Regions from separate parts of the Mesorhizobium sp. WSM4904 genome, predicted to be linked through region 1. Evidence: predicted binding sites of a transcription regulator. Region 1 holds the regulator's gene; the other holds the start of a gene.

The links. The regulator PhoB, encoded in region 1, activates phosphate uptake and scavenging genes when phosphate is short. The targets are predictions, from matches to a motif close to TGTCATNNANCTGTCAT.
Region 2: a site for PhoB is predicted at 1,244-1,260, ahead of QAZ47_RS16595 (esterase-like activity of phytase family protein). Genes of this name have one in related genera too.

What each region holds. Positions count from the first base shown of each region.
Region 1 is NZ_CP121354.1:1,820,169-1,825,603, forward strand. It holds gene pstC (phosphate ABC transporter permease subunit PstC) at 1-376, shown strand, start outside; gene pstA (phosphate ABC transporter permease PstA) at 380-1,231, shown strand; gene pstB (phosphate ABC transporter ATP-binding protein PstB) at 1,228-2,031, shown strand; gene phoU (phosphate signaling complex protein PhoU) at 2,050-2,757, shown strand; gene phoB (phosphate regulon transcriptional regulator PhoB) at 2,777-3,466, shown strand; gene QAZ47_RS08630 (ROK family transcriptional regulator) at 3,769-5,010, opposite strand; gene xylF (D-xylose ABC transporter substrate-binding protein) at 5,370-5,435, shown strand, end outside.
Region 2 is NZ_CP121354.1:3,484,461-3,489,895, reverse strand. It holds gene QAZ47_RS16600 (LacI family DNA-binding transcriptional regulator) at 181-1,206, shown strand; gene QAZ47_RS16595 (esterase-like activity of phytase family protein) at 1,361-2,842, shown strand; gene QAZ47_RS16590 (MATE family efflux transporter) at 2,965-4,437, shown strand; gene QAZ47_RS16585 (MFS transporter) at 4,460-5,435, opposite strand, start outside.

The sequences.
Region 1 (5,435 bases):
CGACACGGTGCCGGCGGTGCTGAAGGAATCGGCCTACGGAATCGGCTGCACGACCTGGGAAGTGACCCGGCGCGTGACCATTCCCTACACCCGCGTCGGCATCATGGGCGGCGTCATGCTCGGCCTCGGCCGCGCGCTCGGCGAGACGATGGCGGTCACCTTCGTCATCGGCAACGCGCACCGCATCAGCGCCTCGCTGTTCGCGCCGGGCACGACGATCTCGGCCACCATCGCCAACGAATTCACCGAGGCGGACGGCGAGCTTTATACGTCGTCGCTGGTGGCGCTCGGCCTGATCCTGTTCATCATCACCTTCATCATCCTCGCGCTCGCACGCTACATGCTGTTGCGCATCGATAGCCGCACGGGAGCCTGACCGATGTCGACCGCCGCATCGCTCCACCAAAGCCGCAAGCGCAAGAATGCCGTGATGATGGCGCTATGCGTCGTCGCGGCGGGCATTGGCCTCGCCTGGCTGGCGCTGATCCTTGGAGCGCTGGCCTACAAGGGGCTCTCCGGCGTCTCGCTGGCGGTGTTCACGGAAATGACGCCGCCGCCCGGCGACGCCGGCGGCCTGCTCAACGCCATCTATGGCAGCATCATCATGACCATCATCGGCATCGTCGTTGGCACGCCCATCGGCGTGCTCGCCGGGACCTATATGGCGGAGTACGGGCGCTTCTCGCGGCTCACCACGGTGGTGCGTTTCATCAACGACATCCTCTTGTCGGCGCCGTCGATCATCGTCGGCCTGTTCGTCTATGAGCTGATGGTGCGGCCGATGGGCCATTTCTCGGCGATAGCCGGCGCCGTCGCGCTGTCGATCCTGGTGATCCCCGTCGTGGTGCGCACCACCGAAGACATGCTCAACCTTGTGCCCAACGCTTTGCGCGAAGCCGGCACCGCCATCGGCGCGCCGCGCTGGGTGGTGATCCGCTCGGTCGCCTATCGCGCGGCGCTTTCCGGCATCGTCACCGGCATATTGCTGGCGATCGCCCGCATCTCCGGCGAGACGGCGCCGCTGCTCTTCACCGCTCTCAACAACCAGTTCTGGTCGAGCAATCTCAACGCGCCGATGGCCAGCCTGCCGGTGACCATCTTCCAATTTGCGCTCAGCCCCTATGAGGAATGGCAGCAACTGGCCTGGACGGGCGCACTCATAATAACCCTGACGGTTCTCGGGCTGAGCATCTTCGCCCGCAGCCTTACCGGACGCAGAGAGGACAGATGAAACCGATGTTGTCCACCGACCTTAACGTAGCCGACACGGCCGTCGAGAAGGCCAAGATCGAGGTCAAGAACCTCAACTTCTACTATGGCCAGTCGAAGGCGCTGAAGGACATCAACCTGTCGCTGCCCGAGCGCAGCGTCACCGCTTTCATCGGGCCGTCGGGCTGCGGGAAATCGACTCTGCTGCGCGTGCTGAACCGCATCTACGAGCTCTACCCGAAGCAGAGCGCGGAAGGCCAGGTGCTGCTCGACGGCAAGAACATCCTCGACCGCTCGCAGGACCTCAACCTGCTCAGGACCAAGATCGGCATGGTGTTCCAGAAGCCGACGCCGTTCCCGATGTCGATCTACGAGAACATCGCCTTCGGCGTCAGGCTGTACGAGAAGATCAGCAAGGCCGAGATGGACAACCGCGTCGAGTCGGCGCTGAAGCGCGCGGCGCTCTGGGGCGAGGTCAAGGACAAGCTCAACGCCAGCGGCCAGAGCCTTTCCGGCGGCCAGCAGCAGCGGCTTTGCATCGCCCGCACCGTGGCGGTGAAGCCGGAGGTCATCCTGCTCGACGAGCCGGCCTCGGCGCTCGACCCGCTGTCGACCGCCAAGATCGAAGAGCTGATCGACGAGCTGCAGGCCGACTACACGATCGTGATCGTCACCCACAACATGCAGCAGGCAGCGCGCGTGTCGCGGCAGACGGCGTTCATGTATCTCGGCGAGCTGGTCGAGTTCGACCGGACGGAGAAGATCTTCACCTCGCCTCGCGAGAAGCGCACGCAGGACTATATCACCGGCCGCTTCGGCTGAGTTTCATACGAGGACATAATCATGGCCCATACGGTCGCTTCCTTCGACGAGGATCTGAGGCAGATCAGCCAGCTTATCCGTGACATGGGCGATCTCGCCGGCTCGATGGTCGGCGCGTCGACCAAGGCCCTGCTCAATTCCGACAACGCGCTGGCGCAGCGCGTGGTCTCCGACGACGCCATCATGGACGCGCGCCAGCGCGAGCTCGACGATCGCGCCATCACCTTGATCGCCAAGCGCCAGCCGATGGCCGACGACCTGCGCAGCGTGGTCGGCGCGATCCGCATGGCTGGCGACCTCGAGCGCATCGGCGATCTCGCCAAGAACATCGCCAAGCGCGTCGGCTCCGTCGGCGTCAGCGCCGCGCCGCGCGACCTGTCGCACTCGATCGACTCGATGGCGCAGCTGGTGCTGATCCAGGTCCAGGGCGTGATCGAGGAGTACACGGCGGGCGACGCCACGGCGCTCGCCAAGCTCCGGAACGACGACGAGCGCATCGACGTCAAATACACCTCCGTCTTCCGCGAGCTCCTGACCTACATGATGGAGGATCCGCGCAACATCACGGCCTGCACGCATCTCCTGTTCTGCGCCAAGAATCTGGAGCGCATCGGCGACCACGTCACCAACATCGCCGAGAATGCCTATTATGTGCTGACCGGCACCCAATTGCCCGCGAACCGTCCGAAGCAGGACGAGACGGCGATGTCGGCGCCGGCGGCCTGACAACGAAGGTACCTGCTAAATGATCGCGCCACGCATCATGGTGGTGGAGGACGAGGAGCCGCTGGGGGTGCTGCTCCGCTATAACCTCGAATCCGAAGGCTATCAGGTCGAGGTGGTCACCCGCGGCGACGAGGCCGAGATCCGCCTGCAGGAGAACGTGCCCGATCTCCTAGTGCTCGACTGGATGGTGCCGGCGGTTTCCGGCATCGAGCTTTGCCGCCGCCTCAGGATGCGGCCCGAGACCGAACGGCTGCCGATCATCATGCTGACGGCGCGCGGCGAGGAAAGCGACAGGGTGCGCGGCCTCTCGACGGGCGCCGACGACTATCTGGTCAAGCCGTTCTCGACGCCGGAATTCATGGCCAGGGTCAAGGCGCTGTTGCGCCGCGCCAAGCCGGAGGTGCTTTCCAGCGTGCTCAAGGTCGGCGACATCGTGCTCGACCGCGAATCGCACCGCGTCTACCGCAAGAAGAGCGAGATCAGGCTCGGTCCGACCGAGTTCCGGCTGCTCGAGTTCATGATGCGGCATCCCGGCCGGGTGTTCTCGCGCAGCCAGTTGCTCGACAATGTCTGGGGCGAGACGATCTATATCGACGAGCGCACGGTCGACGTGCATGTCGGGCGCCTGCGCAAGGCGGTCAACAACGGCCGCATGCCCGATGTCATCCGCACCATCCGCGGCGCGGGATACGCAATCCGCGAGGATTAGGCGCACCGTTCGTGGAATTGACGCGTCCGCTACCGGATCGCATGCGTTGGTGAGTAGCTGAGACGCTCGTGCTTCGTCATCCACGGGCGGAGCAAGGAGCGAAGCGACGCGGCGCAGACCCGAGGATCCATTCCGTGACGTCGACGCGGCACTGCGGTGCAGAATTCTGCTCCGCTGCGCATTTCGATCAAGGTGACGGCATGGATTCCAGGGTCTTCGCGACGGAGCTTCGCTCCTGCTCCGCCCTGGAATGACGAAAGCTCAAAAGGCCTTCGCTAATCTCCGGCGATTCGGAAAGCCGCTCAGGCCACATTCTTCCCGGCGCCTGCCCTTGCCTGGACGCCCGGGGCGAAAATCTCCTGGTCGACGAAGGTCAGTGCGCGCATGGCGCAGCCTTCGCGGATCAGCGGCAGTTCGTTCGGCTCGGTGTCGAAGGAGATCGATTCCGAGTGCTGGCCACCGGCGGTCTGGGCGATGGCCTCGCGCAGCGACGGCTCGATCAGGTCGAAAGCGGCGGCGCTGACGCCGACCATGGCAACCGGCGCCGGGTCTATCAGCGCGAACAGGCTGCCGAGGCTGAAGCCCAACGCCTCGCCCGCCCGCCGGTATGCCTCGCGCTCCGGGCCGTCCTTCTCCCGCGCCTTGGCGGCAAGCGCCCGCATGTCGGCGTCGCCGACGTCGACCGGCTCGGCGTCCTCGCTCATCTTCATGGCGCTGCGCCAGATGGCGTAGTTCCCGGCATACGCCTCGACGCAGCCGCGGCGTCCGCAACGGCAGAGCGCGCCGCCTGGACGATGGATCATGTGGCCGAACTCGCCGCCGGAAGAATGCGTGCCGGTGAAAAGCTCGCCCTTCAGCACCAGGCCCATGCCGATGCCGTGCGACAGCAGGATAGCAATGAAGTTGTCGCGATAGCGGTTGGGGTCGCGCCATTGCAGCGCCACCGCCATCATGTTGCAGTCGTTCTCCATGGTGGCCGTGATGCCGAATTCCTTTTCCAGGATGTCGGCGAAAGGGATGTCGGTCAAAGGCGTGATCGGCGACCACAGCATTGCCCGCGCATGGGAATCGGTGATGCCCTGGATGCCCATGGCGATGCGGGCGACGCTGCGGACATCGAGGTCAGGGTCTTCCAGCCGGCGCCGGACGATCGCCACGCATTCGCCGATCAGCTCGTCGCGCGGCATGGTCAGCGTATCGAGGCGCCGCTGCTCCTCGGCGATGACCTGCCCGGCATAGTCGATGACGGCGACGGAAAGGAAATTCAGCGACAGCACCACCGTCACCACCGCAGCCGCCTCGGGATTGAGGGCGAGGCCGACCTGCGGCCGGCCGCGCTTCAGCGATGCCGCCTCGCTCGGTTTGCTCTCGGCCAGGATGCCTTCCTGGATCAGGTCCGAGGAAATTGCCGAAATGGTCGAGTGGCTGAGCCCGGTGGTCGCGGCGATCTCCGTACGCGACGGCTGGCCGGCGCGGCGCACGGCCGAGAGCACCATGGCGCGGTTGCGCCGGCGCAGGTCGTCGTGGCGGATTCCGACCGACATTTTTCTCCTCCCGGTCAGCGCGGCCTCTTGATAATGCATGGGCCGTCGGCGACGCGCCAGATCGGTTCGGTTGCGGATACACCACCGAACCCGCTCTAGATTTTGTTTCATTCAGTTCCGACGGCAGCGGCTCCGCGCTTCCTGTGCAACTGTTTTCAGGATAGTGGCAGAAGCGGCCAGAGCTGTCATTATTTATTGCGGGTCTCGAAAAAAAGTTCGTGGCACCTCAAAAACCATCAGAATCGCAGTTGACAGTGCTTCGGCGTTGGATCAGTGTTTTTTCGAGGCTCGAAAAAAAGCCTCTGTTACCGGCCTTCGGGCCAGTCTGGGTCGCGCCGCAAGGGCGCAGGGAGGAAATCATGAAGAGATTCGCAACCGCCATGCTGGCGGGTGTCGCCATGTCGTTGACGCTGGCGTCGGTCGCA
Region 2 (5,435 bases), 1.7 Mb from region 1:
CGTTCGGCCCCTCCAGGCCGACCGTCACGGCATCCACGGCGTACCGTAAACGTTTTCCCGTAAACGTTTACGACAACACACCCGATGGCGTAGAATGTCAATCACCCACTCGCGAAAATCGTCATCGGCTGCTTGGCCTGAGCGCCGGCCGGTGCTAGCGAAGAAGGGGGAGAACCTGCCTTGGCGTCCAGCATCCACGATCTCGCGCGTCACCTGAACATTTCGATCGGCACCGTGTCGCGCGCCTTGAACGGTCGCGCCGACGTCAATGCCGAGACCCGCCAGCGCGTGCTGGAGGCGGCCAGGAAGCTGAACTATTCGCCCAACCAGTCCGGCCGCAGCCTGCGCCAGGGCGCCACCCGCTCGATCGCCTTCATGCTGCAGCCGCATCCGGGCGACCAGCAATATGGCGAGCCGTTCTTCATTCCCTTCCTGACCGGGCTGCAGGCGCGGCTCGCCGAGTATGACCTAGATCTGATGGTCGTCATGGGTGAGCCAGGCCAATATCAGCAGGAGAGGCTGCGCCGCGTGGTTGAGACGCGCCGGGCCGACGCGGTCGTGTTGGCCAATACACGGCGGGAAGACGATCGGATCGACTACCTCAGCAAGGCCGGCTTTCCCTTCGCCACGCTTGGCCGAAGTCAATCCGGCGGGGATACCTATCCTTCGCTCGATATCGATTTCGAGAGGGCGGGTGATGAAGCCGTCGACCGGCTGGTCGCGCGCGGCCACCGCCGCATTGCCGCCATCCGCCCTTCGCTTGATCTCAACTTCGGCTACCTGTTCCTCGACGGCTACCGCAAGGCGCTGAAGAGGCACGGCATCGAAGTCGACCCCGGCCTGATCGCCGACGGCTTCATCAACGAGTCCGGCGGCTACCAGGTGACGCCGCGCGTGATGCTCTCCAAGGACCGGCCGACAGCGATCATCTTCAACAATGACGCCATGGCTCTCGGCGGCTGCAAGGCGCTGGCCGAGATGGGCATCAGGCCCGGCCACGACATAGCGGTGATCGTCATCGTCGACACGCCGCTTTGCCGCTACTTCTCGCCGGCGTTGACCGCCTTCCGTCCGTCGCTGGAGCCCATGGGCCGGCGACTGGCCGAGATGCTGCTCGCCTCGCTCCCTGCCTTCGCCGGCCCGGAGGGACCGCGTACCATCCGCGAGGTCTGGCCGCTGGAGCTGATCGCGCGGGAAAGCGATTGAGCGCTTTTCCCTTCTCCCCTTGTGGGAGAAGGGAAACTGTCACGCAACCATCACGTTCAAGTCCTAGACCGCTCGACGGAAACCGGCTCGCCGCATCTTCGATGCCGCGCCCTTCCAGGCATTGGCCGATCTGTTCGTCAAGAAGGGGATATCCATGAAACGTTTGAACCGCACTGTCTCGCTCGGCATCGCGCTTGCCCTGTTCACCACCCTGACCCCGGCGCTCGCCGACGGCGTCGCCTATGTCAACAAGGGGCTTGTCGGGATCGGCCGCATTCCGGCCAGCCAGAAGGACAAGTTCGGCGAGACCTTCGGTTCGGGCTCCGGCATGTCGATCGACACCAAGTCCTGGACGCGTGACGGCGCCGGCTACAAGGGCTCGCTGTGGCTGCTGCCGGACCGCGGCTACAACGTCGTCGGCACCACAGACTACCGCCCGCGCCTCAACACCATTTCGATCGAGCTGACGCCGACCGCTCCGGGCGCCGCGCCCGCCGCCAGCCAGGAACAGTCGGGCGTCAAGGCGACGCTAGCCGACACCATGCTCTTGACCGACGACAAGGGCGCCGACGCCACCGGTCTTGATCCGCTCAACGGCGTGCGCCCGGCCGCCGGCGACATGCCGATCCTGCCGCAGGCCGACAACGGCAAGCTGGCGCTGGACGACGAGGCGATCGTGCGCCTGCCCGACGGCACCATGTTCATCTCCGACGAATATGGCCCCAACATCTACCGCTTCTCGGCCGACGGCCGGCTGATGTCGGCCACCCAGCCGCCGGCGGCCCTTGTGCCGATGCGCCACGGCAAGCCGAACTTCGCCTCGAATAATCCCGGCCCGGGCGCGGCCGAGCCCGATCCGAAGGATCCCGAGACCGGCCGTCAGAACAACCAGGGCCTCGAAGGCATGTCGATGACGCCGGACGGCAAGTTCCTGATCGCGGTGCTGCAGTCGGCGCCGCGCCAGGATGGCGGCGATTCCGGTTCGACGCGCCAGAACACCCGCGCGCTCGTCTATGACGCCTCCGACCTCGCCCACCTCAAGCTGGCGCACGAATATGTCGTGCCGCTGCCGGTGTTCAAGGACGCCAAAGGCAGGACCAAGGTGGCCGCGCAGAGCGAGATCGTGGCGCTGTCCGACAAGAGCTTCCTGATGCTGTCGCGTGACAGCGGCAACGGCCAGGGCCTGAAGGACGCCGAGTCTGTCTACCGCAAGATCAACATTGTCGACCTGACGGGCGCGACCGATATCGCCAATGGTCCGTTCGACGCCGCCAACAAGCCGGTCGCGCCGAAGGGCGTGCTCGACCCGTCGGTGACGCCGGCCAAGCTCACCGCCTTCGTCGATATCAACGACAAGAGTGAGCTCGGCCGCTTCGGCCTGCACAATGGCGCGCCGAACGACAAGAACAACCTCTCGGAGAAGTGGGAAGCGATGTCGCTGGTGAGCGTGCTCGATCCGAAGCTGCCCGACGACTATTTCCTGTTCGTTGCCAACGACAACGACTTCCTGACCCAGGACGGTTTCCAGGTCGGCGCGCCCTACAAGGCCGAGGATGGCGCCGATGTCGACACCACCTTCCTTGTCTATCAGGTCACGATCCCCGGCCTGTCTGGAAATAGCCTCGCCGCGAACTAAAACCGTTCATCGTGTCGGGTGCCACGAGGCATCCAGCCCGCAAGGGATGCATCACCGTCAGGCCTGCGATAGCATCGCGGGCCTGATTCATTTTCGGTGCCCGCCCCACCATGGATAACAACATGGATGACAACAAGCCCGCTCGCCGGCGGACCGGCGACCTGACCAGCGGCCCGATTCCGCGCACGCTGCTTTTGTTTGCCTTGCCGGTGCTCGGCTCCAACGTGCTGCAGTCGCTCAACGGCTCGATCAACGCCGTCTGGGTCGGGCGCTTCCTCGGCGAGGCGGCGCTGACCGCGACCTCGAACGCCAATCTGGTGCTGTTCCTGATCCTCGGCACGGTGTTCGGCATCGGCATGGCGGCGACCATCCTGGTCGCGCAGTCCGTCGGCGCCCGCGACTTGGCCGAGGCACGGCGCATCGTCGGCACCAGCGCGACCTTCTTCTTCCTCGTCTCGATGGTGTTCGCGGTCTGCGGCTGGATCTGGGTCGACGCCATCCTCACCGGGCTCGGCACGCCGGCGGACGCCTTGCCGCTGGCGCGCGCCTATCTGCGCATCATCTTCGTCGCCGTGCCGATGATGAACCTGTTGTCCTTTGTCATGACCGTGCTGCGCGGCGCTGGCGATTCGCGCACGCCGTTTGTCTTCATGGCGCTGGCGGTCGTGCTCGACGTCGTTTTGAACCCGCTGCTGATCCGCGGCATCGGCCCCTTCCCAGAGCTTGGCATTGCCGGTTCAGCCACCTCGACGCTGATCGGCCAGACGGTGAGCGTGGTCGCCATCCTGATCGTGCTCTATGCGCGCAAGAATCCGCTGCGGCTGGCGGGCGGCGACCTCGCCCTGCTCAAACCGGACCCGGCGCTTTTGCGCATCGTCGTCTTCAAGGGCGTGCCGATGGGCCTGCAGATGATCGTCATCTCGGCCGCGGCGCTGACCGTGATGGGGATCGTCAATTCCTACGGCTCGCAGGTCGCAGCGGCCTACGGCATCGCGGCGCAGCTCTGGACCTATATCCAGATGCCGGCTCTGGCCATCGGCGCCGCAGTCTCCTCGATGGCGGCGCAGAATGTCGGCGCCGGGCGCTGGGATCGCATCGGCAGGGTCGCCGCTTCGGGCGTCGGGTTCAACCTCGTGCTTACCGGCGCGCTGGTGGCACTGCTGTTCGTTTTCGATCGCGCGGTGCTCAGCCTGTTCTTGACCGGCGACAGCATTGCGATCGACATCGCCGCCCACATCAACAAGGTCGCGTCCTGGTCCTTCATCCTGTTCGGCATCACCATCGTGCTGTTCGCCACGGTGCGCGCTACCGGCGCCGTCATGCCGCCGCTCATCATCCTGATCATCTCGGTGCTGATCGTTCGCACCGGCTTCGCCTATTCCTTCAGGAGCGTGATCGGCCAGGAGGCGCTTTGGTGGAGTTTCCCGGCTGGCTCGATAACTTCGCTCATGCTGGCCGCCGCCTATTATCGTTTCGGCCGTTGGCGGGTCGTGCAAATGATCGAGGGGCGGCCGGCCGCGGGCGAGCCTCCGGACACCGGCCTCGGCGTGCCGCGCCAGCGCGCGCACCTTTCGCCCGAAACGCCGAACGGCTGAGGCATCGCTGCGCTGTTCGAGATCACCTCGCGTAGCGCAGGCCGAACCCCAGCGCCACCAGCGCGAAGATCGTGATCATGCCGGCAAAGGCCAGGCTTGCGACGATAGCACTGGTCAGGCTCGACAGCACGCCGATGCCGATGACCGGCAGCGCATTGCCGCAGAAGCAGCAGACGAAGAAGGCCGAAACCACCTCGGCGCGGCGGTCGGCCGGCGCTATGTGGTTCACCACTTGCAGGCCGCCACGATAGCCGAAGGCGGCGGCAACGCCGCACAGCGCCGTGCCGATGACCATGATTGCCGTGGAGGCGAAGACCTGGGCCGCGACGATCAGCGCCACGGTCGGGATCATCGACACGAGCGCGGCAAGCATCGTGAAGCGGCTCGACAGTCGTGCCGTCGCCAGGATCGTCGCGGCCGCCACGATCGACAGTTCGAAGAACAGCCCGCCGGCCTCGGCGTGGTTGGTCACGTGAAGCTGCTGCGCCAGGATGCTCGGCGCCAGCGCCGCATAGAAGCCGACCAGCGCCATGGCACCGAAGCCGGTGACCGCCGGCGCCACGAATTGCGCGCGAATGCCGGCGGGAACCGAAAGCCGCGGCCGCATCGAAATTTCGACGAGCCGCCTGGTTTGCGGCACGGTTTCTCGCGTGCGCCAGAGCATGAGGGTCACCAGCAGAAGCAAGCCGAGATAGACTGCGAACGTCAGCCTGAGCGGCCAGGGCGCGTATTCGGCGAGCAGCCCCGACGCCAACGCACCGGCCCCGAGGCCGACGAAGTTGGTGCTGGTGGCAATGATGGCGGCGCGCGACTTGTCCTCGCCTTCGATCAGTTCGGCGAGCCAGGCAGTTCCGGTTCCCGCGCCGATCCCGATGCCGAGCCCGCTGAGGATACGGGCGATGTCGAGCCAAGCCAGGTTTTCGGCAAAGAGGAAAAACAGCGCGCTGATCACGGCGACGCCCATTGCCGCCATCGCCGCCGGGCGGCGGCCGATGACA